3 regions of the Enterobacter cloacae complex sp. genome follow, and region 2 is predicted to be linked to each of the others. Evidence: predicted binding sites of a transcription regulator. Region 2 holds the regulator's gene; each other region holds the start of a gene.
The links. Region 2 encodes Fur, which represses iron uptake genes when iron is present. Its sites were predicted from a motif close to ATAATAATGAGAACNACTATCAA; they were not measured.
Positions count from the first base shown of each region.

Region 1: the regulator Fur is predicted to act here: its motif matches at 3,546-3,568, upstream of DBR02_RS22770 (TonB-dependent siderophore receptor).
Region 3: the regulator Fur is predicted to act here: its motif matches at 4,293-4,315, upstream of DBR02_RS02065 (Nramp family divalent metal transporter).

Region 1 is NZ_LT991957.1:4,652,719-4,659,263, forward strand. It holds gene DBR02_RS22765 (alpha,alpha-trehalase) at 1-1,339, shown strand, start outside; gene DBR02_RS22770 (TonB-dependent siderophore receptor) at 1,424-3,526, opposite strand; gene ycgR (flagellar brake protein YcgR) at 3,686-4,417, shown strand; gene emtA (membrane-bound lytic murein transglycosylase EmtA) at 4,455-5,066, opposite strand; gene ldcA (muramoyltetrapeptide carboxypeptidase) at 5,174-6,088, shown strand; gene DBR02_RS22790 (potassium/proton antiporter) at 6,186-6,545, shown strand, end outside.
Region 2 is NZ_LT991957.1:3,448,072-3,454,616, forward strand. It holds gene glnS (glutamine--tRNA ligase) at 1-349, shown strand, start outside; gene chiP (chitoporin ChiP) at 796-2,193, shown strand; gene chiQ (ChiQ/YbfN family lipoprotein) at 2,241-2,567, shown strand; gene fur (ferric iron uptake transcriptional regulator) at 2,660-3,106, opposite strand; gene fldA (flavodoxin FldA) at 3,398-3,928, opposite strand; gene ybfE (LexA regulated protein) at 4,084-4,371, opposite strand; gene ybfF (esterase) at 4,500-5,273, opposite strand; gene seqA (replication initiation negative regulator SeqA) at 5,457-6,002, shown strand; gene pgm (phosphoglucomutase (alpha-D-glucose-1,6-bisphosphate-dependent)) at 6,027-6,545, shown strand, end outside.
Region 3 is NZ_LT991957.1:441,236-447,780, forward strand. It holds gene ipdC (indolepyruvate decarboxylase) at 1-1,321, opposite strand, end outside; gene mgrA (L-glyceraldehyde 3-phosphate reductase) at 1,508-2,506, shown strand; gene ypeC (DUF2502 domain-containing protein YpeC) at 2,633-2,980, shown strand; gene DBR02_RS02065 (Nramp family divalent metal transporter) at 3,014-4,252, opposite strand; gene nupC (nucleoside permease NupC) at 4,598-5,785, shown strand; gene DBR02_RS02075 (EAL domain-containing protein) at 5,831-6,545, opposite strand, start outside.

The DNA.
Region 1 (6,545 bases), 1.2 Mb from region 2:
GCGCGAACACATCGACGGTCTGTGGCCTGTACTGACCCGCACCACAGACAAAGCGAACAAATGGGACTCCCTCCTGCCCCTGGCAAAACCCTATGTCGTGCCGGGAGGACGCTTCCGCGAAGTCTATTACTGGGACAGCTATTTCACCATGCTGGGGCTGGCCGAGAGCGGGCACTGGGACAAAATCAGCGACATGGTGGACAATTTCGCTTACGAGCTTGATACCTGGGGCCATATCCCTAACGGCAACCGCAGCTACTACCTGAGCCGCTCTCAGCCGCCGTTCTTCTCGCTGATGGTGGAACTGCTCGCCACGCATGACAGCGACGCGTTAAAGAAATACCGTCCGCAGATGGAGAAAGAGTATGCCTACTGGATGGAGGGGGCAGAGGGACTTCAGCCCGGCCAGGCGAACAAACGCGTGGTGAAGCTGGACGATGGCGCCCTTCTCAACCGCTACTGGGACGATCGGGACACGCCGCGACCTGAATCCTGGCTGGATGACGTGACGACCGCCAAAAACAACCCTAACCGTCCGGCCACGGAGATTTACCGCGATCTGCGCTCTGCCGCCGCCTCGGGCTGGGATTTCAGCTCCCGCTGGATGGACGACCCGCAGAAGCTGGATACCATCCGCACCACCAGCATCGTGCCGGTGGATCTGAATGCGCTGATGTTTAAGATGGAGAAACTGCTGGCCCGCGCCAGCCAGGAAGACGGCGATAGCGCCAGCGCAAGCAAATACGACGCGCTGGCCTCCGCGCGCCAGAAAGCCATGGAAAGCCACCTGTGGAACGATAAAGAGGGCTGGTACGCGGATTACGATCTGAAAACGAAGAAAGTCCGTAATCAGCTTACGGCTGCGGCCCTCTTCCCGCTTTACGTGAAGGCCGCGTCACAGGAACGCGCCAATAAGGTGGCCGCAGCCGCGTCGTCGCGCCTGTTGAAACCGGGCGGTATCTCTACCACCACCATCAACAGCGGGCAGCAGTGGGATGCGCCGAACGGCTGGGCGCCGTTGCAGTGGGTAGCGGTGGAAGGGTTACAAAACTACGGTCAGCAAAAAGTGGCGATGGACGTAACCTGGCGTTTCCTGAAAAACGTTCAGCATACCTACGATCGCGAGAAGAAGCTGGTTGAGAAGTATGACGTCTCTTCGACCGGTACCGGCGGTGGCGGCGGCGAGTATCCGTTGCAGGACGGTTTCGGCTGGAGTAACGGCGTGACGCTCAGAATGCTGGACATGGTCTGCCCGAAAGAGAAGCCGTGCGACAGCGTACCGGAGAATCAGCCTGCGGCGAACGATGATGTCGCGCCTGCAAAACAGGCGGCGCAGTAGCGCCCCTCACCCTAACCCTCTCCCCAAAGGGGCGAGGGGAAGGTCCGTGCAATAAAGTGGCCCGGTAGCGTTACCGGGCTTTTTTCAGAAGCTGTAGCTTGCCCCAACCTGGAAGGTCCGGTCGCGGCCTATCCAGCAATTGGTCGCGTCATAGCAGGTGAGCGTTTCTTTGTTTGTGACGTTCTGCGCGCTCGCCTTCAGCGTGAGTCCCTCCAGCGCTGGCGCCAGTTCGCCCATGCGGTAAGAAGCCGCCAGATCGTACTGCGTAGTCCCGCCCAGCTTGCCTGCGTCGTTGCCCGGCGAGATTTCCATCGGCCCGGTGTAGCGCGCGCCGGCCCCCAGCGTTACCCCTCTCAGCGGCGTGCTGTCAAAGGTGTAATCCCCCCAAAGGTTTAAGGCGTTCTCAGGGACCTGCGTTGGCCGTTTGCCCTGATATTTGTCATCTTCGGTGTTAATGGCGTGGGTGTAGGCGTAGTTGGCAATCAGCGTCAGGTTATCCGTTGGACGACTGATGGCTGAGATCTCCGCGCCCTTAGATTCCACTTCCCCGGTCTGGCGGTAGTTCAGGAAGCCCGGATCGCTGGTCACCACATTTTTCTGACGAATGTTAAACACCGAGGCGGTGAAGGTGGTTGCGTATTCCGCCAGCAGGTATTTCACCCCACCCTCCACCTGCTTGCTGGTGGTGGGCTTAACGTCTTTCGCGGTCAGCGTACCCTGCGGCGATACCGGGGCGAACCCTTCCGAGTAGCTGATAAACGGCGAGAGCCCGTTATCGAAGGCATAAAGCGCGCCCAGTCGTTTGGTGAGGCGATCCTGCGATACCCAGGCTTTGTCACCGTTTTGCAGATAGTTGGTGGTGACCGAACGGTAGTCATCATAGCGCAGGCTGGCCAGCAGGTTCAGCCCGCCGAACTCCACCTGATCCTGCACGTAATAGCCGTTCTGCTGATAGCTCAGCCGGTTTTTCTGCGCGGTATAAAGCCCCAGCGCACCGCTATCGATCTGCCCGCGATCTGGATTGCGCATATCAATACCCGGCGTGGACGAGGCGTAACGGTAGTGGAAGTGAGAGTTCAGCTTCTGATAGTCAAAGCCCGCCAGCAGATGATGCTTCCAGTCTCCCAGCGCGACGGTGCGGGTGACCTGGTTATCAATGTTGAAGCTCCGCAAATCTTCATCCGTGGTGTAGGCAAAGCGGTTAAGCTGGTAGACCTCACTGCCCGTCCCGGTGGAATAGACGCTGCGCTGGTGGGTGTCCACATCAAAATAGCGCGCTTTCTGGTTAAAGCCCCAGCCGCTGTCAAACTCATGTTCAAAGCTGTAGCCCAGCATCCACTGGCGTTGCTTAAAGCCGCTCCACTCATCGCCGGCGTAATCACGACGATCGGCGTATTTCGAACGCAGATAGCTTAGCGGCATCGGGTCAGACGGGGTCAGGCTCGGCGTATTTTGCGCCAGCGCGTCAATGGTCAGGCGCGTTTTGCTGTCCGGCTGCCAGGTCACGGAGGGGGCAACCAGATAGTTTTCATAGCGCGTGGTATGCGCCTGTTCGTCACTTTCCGTCGCTTTGCCCAGCAGGCGATAGTGCCAGTCGCTGGTCGCGATCTGCCCCGTGGAGTCCAGATACCCCTCTTTCAGACTGCGGTTGCCGGTATTAAAGCCCAGCTCCGTTTTCGCCGCTTTCTGCGGCTTTTTACTCTGGATATTGACCAGCCCGCCCGGGGAGCCGCCGCCATAAAGCACGGATGATGGCCCTTTCAGGATATCGACGCTCTCAATCAACAGCGGATCGATTCGCGCTTTGGTGTTACCCGTGACGTTATAAGGAAGTTGCAGGCCGTTGTAGAACTCCTGCTCAACGTTGAACCCGCGAATTTTATATTCGCTCATGTAAGAGGTGCTGCCTCGCACCTCCGTGGAAACACCCGGCGCATAGCGCAGGATCTCGTTTACCGAACCGGCGTGCCGCTGCTCGATCTCTTTAGCGGCGATGGTGTTGATCACCTGCGGCGTTTTACTTTCCGCAACGGCTGATTTCGTGGCGCTGTTGGTCCAGCCGGGAAGCGCATCGCCCTGCTCTGTTCCTGTCACCACGATGGTGGATTCTTCTGCGAAAGCCTGTGTCTGCAATGCCAGCGTAACGGCGCCTGCCAACGCGCATAACGCCAAACGTGAAGTATGCATAGTGTCGTCTTGTTATTAGATGATATTGGGAACGCCAATTATTATCATTTCCATTAGCAAAGCAATATGCGCGGAGAAAACAGATCGTTTGTCTTAAGTTTCATGCGAGCGTGCCGATAACCCAGAGACAGTCTGTCATCTATCGAGGAGCCATCTGGCGTGAGTAGCTACAGTGAGCAGTTCCTGAAACAAAATCCGCTGGCTGTATTAGGGGTGTTACGCGACCTGAAAAAAGGTGAGGTGCCGCTGCGCATCAACTGGACAACCCGTCAGTTTATCAGCAAGATCCTGGACGTGACGGCAGAGCACCTGATTGTGGATCTGGGTAGCCAGAGCGATGAAAACCGTGCCGCGCTACAGGCAGAAAATCTTTCGGTAATGGCCGAAACGCACGGAGCAAAAGTTGAGTTTGTGCTGCCTCGCCTCACCGCGATCGCCTACCAGGGTTTGCCAGCGTTTATCGCGCCGTTGCCTGAAAATCTCTGGTTCGTGCAGCGCCGTGAGTTTTTTCGCATCAGCGCCCCGCTTCACCCGGCCTACTTCTGTAAGGCAAAAATGCCGGACAAAAAAGAGATCCGCTTTCGCCTGTTCGATTTATCGCTGGGCGGCATGGGTGCGTTAATGGATACGCCGAAGCCGGAAGGGCTGGTGGAAGGTATGCGTTTTAGCCAGATCGAGCTGGATATGGGCGGATGGGGACGCTTCTGGTTTGATGCTCAGCTGATTGCCATCAGCGAGCGCAAGGTGGTGGACGGCAAAAACGAGACCATTACGACGCCACGCCTGAGCTTTCGTTTCCTGAATGTCGGGCCAGGCGCCGAGCGCGAACTCCAGCGCATCATCTTTTCACTGGAGCGTGAAGCGCGTGAACGCGCGAATAAAGTGCTCTGAAAGGCGTCGGGCAGCGTGCCGCCGCCCGACAAAGGGATTACATAGCGTCCATCGCTTTCTGTACTTTCCAGATATAGCGTGGCGCCTGTGCTGACGGATGGTTCTTCACAACGTGTTCGAAGAATTCATCTTTATCCATATCGTTAATCTCTTCTATCGCTTCTTTGCGATCGGAGGAGAAGGTTCTCAGCAGCGCGCCGGCCCCGTTAACGTACGACACCACCAGCGCGTATTGCATCACCTCCGGATCCTCAATTCCCTTCAGAATGCCGTGCTCAAGAATGCTCAGGTAGGCGGTTCCCATAGAGATATTACGTTCCGGGTTTTTCAGCTCGCTGGTGGAGGGTTGTCCCTTCCAGCCCATATAGCGATAGACCTCCCTTCCCGCCGTCGAGGCTTTTAGCTGCATCAGCCCCACCGCATTCGATTTACTCACCAGCGTTGGGTTGCCGCCGGATTCCACCGCAATAATTGCCGTGATCAGACGCGGGCTCACGCCCCAGGCCTTCCCGGCTTGTTCGCTGATCGGCATCCACTGCATGGCCCGCTTCACCGGCACGTCAGGGTTCCAGGGGGGATTTTGATAATCATGTTTTGAACTACAGCCAGCGAGCAACACAATCAAAAAAGCAAACCATCTCAATTTCACGTCATCTATCCTTATAGCCGGTCATCGCGGTACGTCGCCCCTTGAAGCAGGCGGCGTTTAAGCGGCATGATATAGACAATTAGTTTCTCATTCAGCAAGGAATTGCCATGCCTCAGTTTCATCTCATCGCACCGTCGGGCTACTGCATCAACCAGGAAGCGGCACAGCGGGGCGTTCAGCGCCTGCTGGAAATGGGCCATCAGGTAGAAAATCAGACAATTATCCCCCGCCGCATGCAGCGTTTTGCCGGTACGGAAGCGCAGAGACTGAGCGATATCAACAGCCTGGCGACGCTGGAAGGCGAAAACAACGTTGTGCTGGCCGTGCGCGGCGGATATGGTGCGAGCCGGCTGCTGGAGAGTATCGACTGGGCCGGGCTGGCAGCACGCCAGCAGCAGGATCCGCTGCTGATCTGCGGCCACAGCGATTTCACGGCGATCCAGCTCGGCCTGCTGGCACTGCATAACGTCATTACCTTTAGCGGCCCGATGCTGGCCGGTAACTTTGGCGCGCCGGAGCTGGATGCTTTTACCGAGGAACATTTCTGGCGCGCCCTGCAAAACCCGACTTTTACCGTTGAGTGGCAAGGCAATGGACCGCACTGGGAATGTGAAGGACAGCTATGGGGCGGAAACCTCGCGATGCTGGTGTCGCTAATTGGCACACCGTGGCTGCCGCAGATTGAGGACGGCATACTGGTGCTGGAAGATATCAACGAACACCCATTCCGCGTCGAACGCATGCTGTTGCAGCTGTATCACGCCGGGATCCTGGATCGGCAGTCGGCCATTGTGCTGGGTAGTTTTAGCGGATCGGCCCCCAACGATTACGATGCGGGCTACTCCCTCGAGACGATGATTGATTTCATTCGTTCCCGGCTGGACGTTCCGGTGATTGCCGGGCTGGACTTCGGCCATGAGCAGCAAACCGTCACGCTGCCGCTGGGCGCCCGGGCGCGCCTGACGCACGATCATTCAGGCAGTCGGTTAACAATCAGCGGTCATCCGGTCTTAAAGGCATAAAAAAGCCGTTATTCCCCCTCAATAAAACGCTGTTATCGTTGTTAATATGTTAGGGTTTTAATAACAGCGTTCACATTGAGGTGGGAGTAAGACGACATTGGGTGCCACAGCGATAATCAGCCTTTTCATTCTCGGTTCCATCCTGGTAACCTTCAGCATTTTATTAAGTTCATTTTCATCGCGCCTTGGCATACCTATTCTTGTCATTTTCCTGGCTATCGGCATGCTGGCGGGAGTCGACGGGATCGGCGGTATCCCCTTCGATAACTACCCTTTCGCCTATATGGTGAGTAACCTCGCGCTGGCGGTGATCCTGCTGGACGGCGGCATGCGCACCCAGGCAAGTTCGTTTCGCGTGGCCTTGGGCCCGGCGCTGTCGCTGGCGACCGTCGGGGTGCTGATCACCTCGGGGCTGACCGGCATGATGGCGGCCTGGCTGTTTAACCTCGATATGATG
Region 2 (6,545 bases):
CGCAGAGACGCTGAGCAAAGATCCGGCGGATGGCCGTAAAGTGAAAGGCGTAATCCACTGGGTGAGCGCCCAGCACGCGCTGCCTGTTGAGATCCGCCTGTACGATCGCCTGTTCAGCGTGCCGAATCCAGGTGCGGCGGAAGACTTCCTCGCAACCATCAACCCGGAATCGCTGGTCATTAAGCAAGGCTATGCTGAGCCGTCCCTGAAGGCCGCTGAGGCCGGCAAGGCGTTCCAGTTTGAGCGTGAAGGTTACTTCTGCCTGGACAGCCGCTACAGCACGGCAGAAAAACCGGTATTTAACCGTACCGTGGGTCTGCGTGATACCTGGACTAAGATCGGCGAATAATAACGCTGCTCTGGTCAATGAGAAACAAACGCCGCGTAATGCGGCGTTTTTTTATTTAACGATCATATCGTTAAGCGCAGGCGAAATTATTATAAGCCATCAGAACGGGTCAATGAGGTGCTACTTATTTTTCTAAAAAAAGTTTGTTTATTTACGAAAAACGGAAAGGGATAAAAATAGATAAATATTAATGGCGTTACTTACTGAAAATCCACCGGTTCCCCGCCAGCACTCGGCTCCTGCTAATTGTTACAAATCACTACGAAATATGTGCTCTTCGTCATAATCCTGACTTTTGCCTGATTAAAAGCATTGATAATTCGCGCCGCGAAAAATAACCTAAAGACGGTAGTTAATTCGAGGGTATTTCTGACTACCCCTGACCTTTTGGTCTTTTCTGTTTTTCGCCGTTTAAGGCGTTTTAATTCGTCAAAGAGGAATAATCTATGCGTACGTTCAGTGGCAAACGTAGTGCGCTGGCGCTGGCTATCGCCGGTGTGACAGCAATGTCGGGCCTGGTGATTGCGCCAGAGGCAAAAGCAGCAGGCTTCATTGAAGATTCCACCCTCACGGGCGGTATTTATTACTGGCAGCGTGAGCGTGACCGTAAAGACGTCACTGAAAATAAATACAAAACCAACCTTTCTCACTCGACCTGGAACGCCAACCTGGATTTCCAGTCGGGATATGCCGCCGATATGTTCGGGATTGATATTGCTGCTTTCACCGCAATTGAAATGGCCGAAAATGGCGACAGCGGCCACCCGAACGAAATTGCGTTCTCCTCCAGCAATAAAGCCTACGACGAAGACTGGTCCGGCGATAAAAGCGGTATCAGCCTCTATAAAGCGGCGGCAAAATTCAAATATGGTCCGGTCTGGGCGCGCGGGGGGTATATCCAGCCAACAGGACAAACGCTGTTAGCGCCGCACTGGAGCTTTATGCCAGGTACCTATCAGGGGGCGGAAGCCGGCGCTAATTTTGACTACGGCGATGCGGGGGCGTTGAGCTTCTCCTATATGTGGACCAACGAGTACAAAGCGCCGTGGCACATTGAGATGGACAAGTTCTACCAGAACGATAAAAAAACCAAAGTCGAGTATCTCCACTCTCTTGGCGCGAAGTATGACTTTAAAAACGATCTGGTGCTGGAAGCGGCGTTCGGTCAGGCTGAAGGCTATATCGATCAGTACTTTGCTAAGGCCAGCTATAAATTTGATATCGCAGGTAGCCCGCTGAGTACCAGCTATCAGTTCTACGGCACGCGCGATAAGGTCAGCGATGGCAGCGTAAATGATATCTATGACGGTACCGCATGGTTGCAGGCGCTGACCTTCGGCTACAAGGTCGGCCAGGTTGATTTACGCCTGGAAGGGACGTGGGTTAAGGCCGAAGGGCAGCAGGGTTACTTCCTGCAACGTATGACGCCTACCTACGCCTCCTCTAACGGTCGTCTGGATATCTGGTGGGATAACCGCTCTGACTTTAACGCCGACGGCGAAAAGGCGGTCTTCTTCGGCGCAATGTATGACCTGAAAAACTGGAACCTGCCCGGATGGGCAGTGGGAGCATCCTACGCGTACGCCTGGGATGCGAAGCCCGGGGATATGGCAACGCCAGACGCGTACTACGATCCAAACTACCGTCTGAAAGAGTCTTCATACAGCCTGGATGCGATTTACACCCTTCAGGAGGGCCGTGCGAAAGGCACGATGTTCAAACTGCACTTCACCCAGTATGACAACCACTCCGATATCCCGAGCTACGCGGGCGGCTACGGCAACATCTTCCAGGATGAACGTGACGTGAAATTCATGGTCATTGCGCCATTTACCATCTTCTGATGAATGCTGCGGCGGGCGGTGTCCCGCCGTTATGGAGACTGAACATGATGAATAAAAGGGTAATCGTTGCGTTGCTGGCCTTCGGGCTGGTGGCATGCGTGCAGGATCAGGCGCCGAAAGAGGACTCCCGTCTGAAAGAGGCCTACAGCGCGTGCATCAATACCGCACAGGGTTCTCCTGAGAAGATTGAGGCCTGTCAAAGCGTGCTGAACGTGCTGAAAAAAGACAAAGCCCATGAGCAATTCGCCACGCAGGAAAACGTTCGCGTGATGGATTACCAGGCCTGCATTCAGGCGCGTAAAACCGGTAACGATCAGGAAGTGGCGAAGCGTTGCGATAAGATCTGGAACGAGATACGCAATAACAATAAATAAGTTGCTTTACGCCCGGTGGCGCAGTGTCACCGGGCTTTTTTCAGGCAAAAAAAAAGCCAACCTCACGGCTGGCTCAGAGTATGAACACTCACTTATTTTGCGTCGTGCGCATGTTCATTTTCGCGGCAATCCCCTTCAGCGCAGTGACCATACAGGTACAGGCTGTGGTTAGTCAGGCGGATGCCATGACGGGCGGCGATTTCACGCTGGCGTGATTCAATGGAATCATCGCTAAATTCAATGACCTTGCCACAGTCGAGGCAGATCAGGTGATCGTGGTGGTGCTGCTGAGTCAGTTCGAACACGGACTTGCCGCCTTCGAAATTATGACGAGTAACAATGCCCGCGTCGTCAAACTGGTTCAGCACACGATAGACGGTTGCCAGCCCAATCTCTTCACCCATATCGATAAGACGCTTGTAAAGGTCTTCCGCACTGACATGGTGATTGTCTGGCCCCTGAAGCACTTCAAGGATTTTTAACCGAGGAAGCGTTACTTTCAGGCCAGCTTTCTTTAATGCGGTATTGTTGTCAGTCATGCGGAATCTGTCCTGTTGCTAAACGATTCACTTCAAAAGAAGAAGTGACAGAAAATGCACTTGGGATAATGCGTCTCATTATAGAACTGCCATGCCTAAATGAAAACTGCAAGTCTCAAGCAAAGTATGCTTATAAAAACGTGGTATCACCAATAAACTTGTTCGATGGCACCCACTTTTTACCAGGGGGATATTGTACAGGTCTGAGCGAAAAAGTTAAAAGTTTGTAGCAATTAATTTAATCGGTTTTACCTGGAAAACGGGCGCAACCGGAGCTGCGCCGCAGGGATATCAGGCGTTAAGGATATCGTCCAAGTTCAACTCTTCGCGAACCTGCTTAACCCATTTCTCTACGCGCTCAGCGGTCAGCTCTGGCTGGCGGTCTTCGTCAATGGCCAGGCCAACGAAGTGCTCGTCATCTGCCAGACCTTTAGAAGCCTCGAAGTGATAGCCCGCCGTTGGCCAGTGACCGACGATCGCCGCGCCGCGTGGCTCAATGATGTCGCGAATGGTGCCCAGCGCATCACAGAAATACTCCGCATAATCTTCCTGATCGCCGCAGCCGAACAGGGCAACCAGCTTGCCGTTGAAGTCAACTTCTTCCAGCGTCGGGAAGAAATCGTCCCAGTCACACTGGGCTTCACCGTAGTACCAGGTCGGGATGCCCAGCAGCAGGATGTCATAGCCCTCGAGATCTTCTTTGCTGCTCTTGGCGATGTCATGCACATCAGCAACGTCTTTACCGAGCTGTTTTTGAATGTTTTTTGCGATATTTTCAGTATTGCCGGTATCACTGCCAAAGAAAATGCCGATGATTGCCATGAGTAAAATAACCTCTTGAAACTTAATGGTATGGTGGCGCAAATTGTCCACGGATAAGGGCAATAATAGCAGAACAGACAACCCTGCGGAAACAGCTATCACGCAGGACTGCACTCTGTGCTACATGAAAAAGGTAATATTGAGGATTTTCTGACTCACGCCTTGCCGCGTAACGTCTCAAGCTGGGCGATCAGCATCTCTTCGATCAGTTCGCTGCGGCTTATGTTGCGCGCGTCAGCTAACGCGTTAAGCGCATCGACGGCATCGGCATTCAGCTTCAGTTCGACACGCTTAAGCCCACGATTTTTATCGCGTTTAAGCTGGTTGCGTTTATTGATACGCAGCTGTTCATCGCGCGAAAGCGGATTCGTTTTCGGTCGTCCCGGTCGACGCTCATTCGCGAACAGATCTAGTGTCGTACGGTCCGTTTGTTCTTTGGCCATGATTCTGAGACTTCGGGGGATACACGCCGCCCTGCTAATGCCCGGGCGATAAGCGCGCCATCATACATCACCCAAATCCACACGCCAACGACTGGAAGCCCGTCGTCTTCCGGTCGCTGGCTTTTTAATCAATTCGCGGTATCAGTGAGATAGCGGCGAATGGCGCGCAGGACGGCGTCAGGTTTTTCTGCATGTACCCAGTGCCCGGCACCGGCAATGACGTGAGCGCGTGCCTGCGGGAATTGCGCCAGCAGCGCGTCACGGTACGCATCAGTAACGTAAGGAGAGTTGCCGCCACGAATGAAGAGGGTAGGGTGCGGCCAGGCGGGGACGGTTTCCCAGCCCACAATATGCGAATACTGATCCCACAGGACCGGAACGTTAAAGCGCCATTGTCCGTCGACAAATGATTTCAGCAGAAACTGCACCACGCCTTCTTCATCGAGATGCTCGCGCATAACGGCAGCCGCCTGCTGGCGTGTGGAGACGCCTGACGCCGTCACGGCGTTGATGGCAGCGAAAATCTCATCGTGACGGCGAACGTCGTAATTGACGGGCGCAACGTCAATGACCACCAGCCCGGAAATCCGCTCGGGGGCCAGCGCGGTGAGCGCCATCACCGCTTTACCGCCCATTGAATGCCCGATGAGCGTCGCTTTCTGAATATTATTCGCATCGAGTGTATCAAGCAGATCCTGCGCCATGGCCGCGTAGGTCATCGTTTCCGAGCGCCCGGAAAGACCGTGATTTCGCATGTCAACCTGAAGGATCTCATGATCGGTCACTAAATCGCGCGCCAGCACGCCCAGGTTATCCAGGCTACCAAACAGGCCGTGAACCAGTACGATGGGAGAATTATTGTTCGGCGATTGTGCAGTTTGCGCTCGGGTATTCAATTTCATGGCAAAGTTCTTTTTTTAGGTTTGTCAGGTTAGGGTATCATGTTGACCATTCTGCCGCCCGGGGGCAAGGATCCAGTTTAATCTGACTTTTGCCGCCAACCTGGTTTGACGCTATCCGCTGTTGGGATTTGAACCTATAATCTCAACGACTTGTATTCAGATAAGATATCGCACTGGATTAAGATGAAAACAATCGAAGTTGATGACGAACTCTATCAGTATATTGCCAGCCAGACGCGGCATATTGGGGAGAGCGCGTCCGACATTTTACGGCGCATGCTTAAAATTTCCGCCGCCTCACAGCCCACTCCCGTCACTAAAGATGTCGTGTCTCAGCCGAGCGTTGTTGCACAGGTAAAACCTGCCGTCATGCCGGCAAAAGACAAAGTGCGCGCGATGCGTGAACTGCTGCTGTCCGACGAATATGCCGAGCAGAAAAAGGCGGTTAACCGCTTTATGCTGGTGCTGTCTACACTTTACTCACTGGATCACAATGCCTTTGCTGAAGCGACAGAGTCGCTGCACGGCCGCACCCGCGTTTACTTCGCAGGTGACGAGCAGACGCTGCTGCAAAATGGCAATCAAACCAAGCCCAAACATGTTCCCGGTACGCCATACTGGGTGATCACGAATACCAATACGGGCCGCAAGTGCAGCATGATCGAACATATCATGCAATCCATGCAGTTCCCGGCGGAATTGATCGAAAAGGTTTGCGGTACAATTTAACCCTTGCATCAGAAGGACCAGGCAATGGCAAATCACAGCCGTGCAGGACAACCTGCACAACAACGCGATTTGATTAACGTCGCTCAACTGACCGCGCAGTACTACGTGCTGAAGCCGGTCGTGGGCAACGCAGAACACGCAGTGAAGTTTGGTACATCTGGCCACCGCGGCAGCGCGGCGCGCCACAGCTTTAACGAACCGCACATTCTGGCCATTGCTCAGGCCATCGCGGAAGAGCGAGCGAAAAATGGCGTCACCGGTCCGTGCTATGTTGGGAAAGATACTCACGCCCTGTCTGAACCTGCTTTTATCTCCGTGCTGGAAGTGCTGGCGGCAAACGGCGTAGACGTGATTGTTCAGGAGAACAACGGTTTCACGCCAACGCCTGCGGTGTCTAACGCTATTCTGGTACACAACAAAAAAGGGGGCGCGCAGGCTGACGGCATTGTGATCACCCCGTCCCACAACCCACCGGAAGATGGTGGCATCAAGTACAACCCACCTAACGGTGGCCCGGCAGATACCAACGTCACGAAAGTGGTG
Region 3 (6,545 bases), 3.0 Mb from region 2:
TCAGCTGCGCGGCGCCGTCGCCCGTCAGGACAATCACGCGTCGGTCCGGACACGCCGTTTGCGCGCCAAAAGCCGCCGCCAGCGTGTAGCCAATCGAGCCCCACAGCGGCTGGACGATAAAGTTGACGTCTGCCGGTAAACGCAGATCGATAGCGCCAAAAGCAGATGTTCCCTGGTCAGCCAGAATGATATCGCCGGGGCGAATAAACGCTTGCAGGGTACGCCAGAAACTCTCCTGCGTCAGAGACCCTTCGATAGCGGGGAACGAAAAGCCGCTGTTATCCGATGACGTTCGCGTATCACGTACATGCGTTTTACACAGGGCCGTTAGCGTTTCAATCGCCTCCCGCATCGGGATGCCCGTAAACCAGACGTCACCGACGCGGGCAGCGTGGGGCTGAACCTCTATCGTCTGGGCTGGCGTCAGCTGATGGGTAAATCCGGCGGTGAGCGTATCGGTAAAACGCGTGCCAATGCACAGCACCGTATCGGCACCCTCGATCGCCTCTTTAACCTGTTCGGCGCTTGCCGACCCGCTATAGGTACCGTAAAAGCCGCTCTGGCGTTCGTCAAAAATGCCCTTACCCATCAGCATCGTTGCGTGGGCCATTGGCACCGCTTTGACCCACTTCTGAACGGCGTCTCTCAGGCCGTGGCGCAGCACCAGGAAATCCGCTAGCAGCGCGGTGCGTTGGCTCATGGACAGACGCTTTTCGGCAGCCTCACGGAACGCCTGCAAACAGGCTGAATCAGCGGGTGCGGGATGCAAAGTGAGAGCGCTTACAGGGGGCGTAGCGGCTTTTTTCGCCACATCGGCAGGCAGCATCAGGTAGCCCGGACGGCGCTCCCGCAGCATGGTGGTAAGCACCCGGTCAATTTCATAGCAGGCGTTTTGTTCGGTGAGCACCGCCTGTGCGACGGTAATGGGTTCGCTCATATGATAGAAGTGGCGGAACTCGCCGTCGCCTAACGTATGGTGCAATAACTCTCCTCGTTGCTGTGCCGCCATACCCGGGGCCCCCACAATATGGAGCACGGGAACATGTTCGGCAAAGCTGCCCGCCACACCGTTCATGGCGCTTAATTCCCCAACGCCGAATGTCGTCAGCAGCGCGGCAAAGCCCTTACAGCGGGCATAGCCGTCAGCAGCGTAAGACGCGTTCAGTTCGTTGGCACAGCCCACCCAGCAGATGTCCGGGCTGTCTATCACATGGTCGAGAAATTGCAGGTTATAGTCGCCCGGCACGCCAAACAGATGATCGGCACCGCAATCTGTTAGTCGGTCCAGCAGGTAATCGGCGACGCAATAGGGGGTACGCATATTATAGGTGTCCTTCTGACGTTGACCTCACTCTGAGTATTAAATAAGCGTGAAGCCTGTCCAGAAATGGCGAGAAGTCGAGAATGGAAAGAATGCTTTACGAAAAAAGCTGAGCTATGCTCATTTTCTTCGGGTGAGTGTAAACGTATACACTGATTTTTCTTTTCAGCGCCAGAGGTCTCGCCAATGGGTTATCAGCCTGACAAAAATCGTTATCAGACAATGCAGTATCGCCGCTGTGGACAAAGCGGCCTTAAGCTTCCCGCCATCTCGCTGGGGCTGTGGCATAATTTTGGCGACGCGACGCTGCTCGAAAACAGCCGTCAACTTTTACAGCGCGCGTTCGATTTGGGTATTACGCATTTTGACCTTGCCAATAATTACGGCCCGCCTCCCGGGTCGGCCGAACGTAATTTTGGTCGCATTTTGCAGGAGGATTTCCTGCCCTGGCGCGATGAGCTGATTATCTCCACCAAAGCGGGCTACACCATGTGGGACGGGCCTTACGGCGACTGGGGCTCGCGTAAATACCTGATCGCCAGCCTGGATCAAAGCCTCAGGCGTATGGGGCTGGAGTACGTTGATATTTTCTATCACCATCGCCCCGATCCGCAAACGCCGCTGCGTGAAACCATGAAAGCGCTTGACCACGTGGTGCGTCAGGGCAAGGCGCTGTACATTGGTCTGTCCAACTACCCGGCAGAACTGGCACGACAGGCGATTGAAATACTGGAGGATCTCGGCACGCCGTGTCTCATCCACCAGCCGAAGTATTCCATGTTTGAACGTGCGCCTGAAGCGGGTTTGCTGGAGGTATTGCAGCAAAAAGGGGTGGGATGTATCCCCTTCTCTCCGCTGGCCGGTGGACAGTTGACCGATCGCTATCTGAACGGCATCCCGGCAGATTCTCGCGCGGCAAGCGGCAGTAAGTTCCTTAATCCGGAGCAAATCACCGACAATAAGCTGGAAAAAGTGCGTAAGCTGAACGCGCTGGCGCAAAGCCGGGGGCAAAAGCTGTCGCAAATGGCGCTGGCCTGGATACTGCGTCACGATGCGGTGACGTCAGTGCTCATCGGCGCAAGCAAAACCGGGCAAATTGATGATGCAGCAGGCATGCTTGAAAATTGTCATTTCTCCGCAGACGAGCTGAAGACGATAGAAGCGATCCTGTCCAGTTCAGATTAACATTACTTTTAGCAAAAAGTGCTCTCCTTCATGATTTAGGAGTTGAGGCGATGAAACGAATGTTTACCAACTCGTAAAATTGCGTTAACAGGTCGCACAGCGGCCCCGATCGTGAAGGAGAAGAGTATGTTCAGGTCACTGATTCTTGCAGCGGTATTACTGGCTTCGGCCCCGCTGGTCGCCAACGCTGGCGAAATCACCCTGTTGCCATCGATAAAATTACAAATTGGCGATCGCGACAATTACGGTAACTACTGGGACGGCGGCGGCTGGCGCGACCGTGACTACTGGCACCGCCATTATGAGTGGCGTAAAAACCGCTGGTGGAAACACGATAACGGTTATCACCGTGGCTGGGATAAGCGTAAGGCCTACGAACGCGGCTACCGCGAAGGCTGGCACGATCGTGACGACCACCGCGGCGGCAGAGGCCATGGTAAAGGTAGGGGCCACGGTCACGGCCATCATCATTAACAGCAAAAAGGAGCCTCACGGCTCCTTTTTCTTTTACAGCCCTGCCGCCGTGCCTATTAACAACCAGAGGTTTAACGCCACCACCACGACTACAATGGCCCAGCCGGCGCGTTTCACCCACGTTGAATTTACCAGATCGCCCATCAGTGATTTGTTGCTGGTGAAGATCAGCAGCGGCACCAGCGCCAGCGCAATACCGAAACTCAGCAGCACCTGACTCATCACCAGAATGCGGGTCGGATCCAGCCCCATCAGAATGACAATAAAGGAAGGCAGCATCGTTACCGAGCGGCGAACCCACAGCGGAATGTGGAAACGTACAAACCCCTGCATCACCACCTGCCCGGCCAGCGTTCCCACAACCGTAGACGAGAGACCCGCAGCAACCAGGCTTAAACCGAAAATAGTGGCCGCGGCATGGCTCAGCAACGGCTCCAGCGTCAGGTAAGCCTGGTCGAGATCGGCAACCCCGGTATGCCCGTTAAAATGGAACGCGGCGGCGGCGGTCGCCATCATCGCCAGGTTCACAAATCCGGCAATGGTCATCGCGATCGCCACATCCCATTTCGAGGCGGAGTAACGCTCTTTGCTCGTTCCGCCGTGCAGATTCTGGGTTAAAGAAGAGTGCAGATAAATCACGTGCGGCATGATGGTCGCCCCCAGCACCCCGGCCGCGAGAAAAACGGCTTCAGAGGTGGGTAACGATGGGATCACCATCCCTTTCGTCAGCTGCACCAGATTCGGCTGGGAGAAAACCAGCTCAACAATATAGGCGGCAGCAACGAACAGCAGCAGGCCGCCGATGACTTTCTCCAGTGGTTTTTGTCCCCGCCGCTGGAGCATCAGAATAAGGAACGTGGCGATACCGGTCAGCACGGCGCCCTGTAGCAGGGAGACCCCCAGAATAAGCTTAAAGCCGATCGCCGCCCCGATAAACTCGGCGAGATCGGTGGCCATGGCAATAATTTCCGCCTGGACCCAGTAAAACCATACCGCCGGACGCGGATAGTGATCGCGGATTTGCTCCGCCAGGTTTTTTCCGGTGGCAATACCCAGCTTCGCGGAAAGCATCTGAATCAGCATCGCCATCAGGTTGGCCCAAACCACAACCCACAGCAGCTTATAGCCGAAACTGGCCCCGGCCTGAATATTGGTCGCAAAATTACCCGGATCGATGTAGCCAATCGCGGCAATGAATGCCGGTCCCATTAATGCGAACCGCAGCTTGCGTGCCGCTCTGCCGCTGCTACTCTCTACGCGACTATTCGTCATTTCTGCCTCTGGAAATATAGCCTTTGCTATGTTTTATGCTATCAAAATGAGAATGATTATCAAGTTCATTTGTAATGGTTAACATGATTTCTCTGATAGTCAGGAACAATAGACAGGCAGGTGGAGCAAGGTCACAGAATGTGAAAATGCGCAGACATTTGTGAAGCGTAGCACACAAACTTAACTTTTCACTCATTTACCTAACATAACAAAAATGTATTGTTGATCACTATTTTTGAGACTCGTCACAGGATGTAACTATAGTGTGGGCTTGATCTCGTTTTCTTTGTGCTTGTTACATAGAATGTGCACGGAAATTAAACCTGCCTCATATTTGGAGCAAATATGGACCGCGTCCTTCATTTTGTCCTGGCACTCGTTGTCGTTACTGCACTCGCATTGCTGGTCAGCACAGACCGCAAAAATATTCGTATTCGCTATGTTGTCCAGCTGCTGGTCATTGAAGTTTTACTTGCGTGGTTCTTCCTGAACTCCAACGTAGGCCTCGGCTTCGTGAAAGGCTTCTCCGAAATGTTCGAAAAACTGCTCGGATTTGCCAACGAAGGGACAAACTTTGTCTTTGGCAACATGAACGATCAGGGTCTGGCCTTCTTCTTCCTGAAAGTGCTCTGCCCTATCGTCTTCATCTCTGCCCTGATCGGTATCCTCCAGCACATCCGTGTTCTGCCGGTGGTTATCCGTGCGATCGGCTTCCTGTTATCTAAAGTTAACGGCATGGGCAAGCTGGAGTCCTTCAACGCAGTCAGCTCGCTGATCCTCGGTCAGTCTGAGAACTTCATTGCGTATAAAGATATCCTCGGCAAGATGTCCCGCAACCGCATGTACACCATGGCGGCGACCGCAATGTCTACCGTTTCCATGTCTATCGTGGGCGCGTATATGACCATGCTGGAACCGAAATACGTGGTTGCGGCGCTGGTTCTGAACATGTTCAGCACCTTTATCGTCCTTTCGTTGATTAACCCGTACCGTGTGGATGCCAGCGAAGAGAACATTCAGATGTCAAACCTGCACGAGGGACAGAGCTTCTTCGAAATGCTGGGTGAATACATTCTGGCTGGTTTCAAGGTTGCGGTTATCGTTGCCGCGATGCTGATTGGCTTTATCGCGCTGATCGCTGCGCTGAACGCCCTGTTTGCGGCCGTTCTGGGTATCTCCTTCCAGGGCATTCTGGGCTATATCTTCTACCCGGTTGCCTGGGTGATGGGTGTACCTGCTCACGAAGCGTTGCAGGTGGGCAGCATCATGGCAACGAAACTGGTATCCAACGAATTCGTGGCGATGATGGATCTCCAGAAGATTGCCAGCACGCTCTCCCCGCGCGCGGAAGGGATCCTGTCCGTCTTCCTGGTCTCCTTCGCGAACTTCTCTTCCATCGGTATCATCGCTGGCGCAATTAAAGGCCTGAACGAAGAGCAGGGTAACGTGGTGTCTCGCTTTGGCCTGAAGCTGGTTTACGGTTCAACGCTGGTGAGCGTCCTGTCTGCCTCTATCGCAGCACTGGTCCTCTAATTCATACCGCTGAACGAAAACCGGGAGCCATCGCTCCCGGTTTTTTTATGCTTCCAGCGCCGTCAGAGGCTGTGGCTTGCCAATCAAATAGCCCTGCAAATAATCTACGCCAAATCGCAGCAACATTTCGCGTTGTTCAACCGTTTCCACATATTCAGCCACCACACACAGCGATTTCGTTTTTGCCATGTTGCAAATAGACTGCACGATCATCGCATCCATGCTGTCGGTGCAAATATCTTTCACGAAGCTGCCATCGATCTTAATGATATCGGCCTCCAGCCGCTTCAGGCGCTCAAAGTTGGCATAGCCGGTACCAAAGTCGTCTATGGCAATACGGAAGCCGTAATCACGCAGCTGCTGGATATTTTTGATGCTGCTTCCCGAGTCAGAGAAAGCCTGTTCCTCGGTGATCTCAATGATGATATCTTGCGGCGCAATAGCGTAGCGTTCAAAAAGGGGAATGATCTCAGCCGCAATCTCATTTTGCATCAGCGTCAGCGGCATCAGATTGACGGAGAAGCGCGTTCCTGCACGTCCGGACGGATGGCTGCGCATCCACATCAGCAATTTTTCCAGTACGTTCAGGTCAAACCGGTGGCTCAGGTTGAACTGAGCAATCAGCGGAATAAAGCGGTCAGGGGTGATGATCTCGCCATCGCTTTCCAGCCTGGAGAGGATTTCAAAGTACCCTTCCCCGCGCGCATTGTGGATTGGCTGGGCGTAAAGGTGAAGACCGCCGATATCCAGGGCGCGTTTT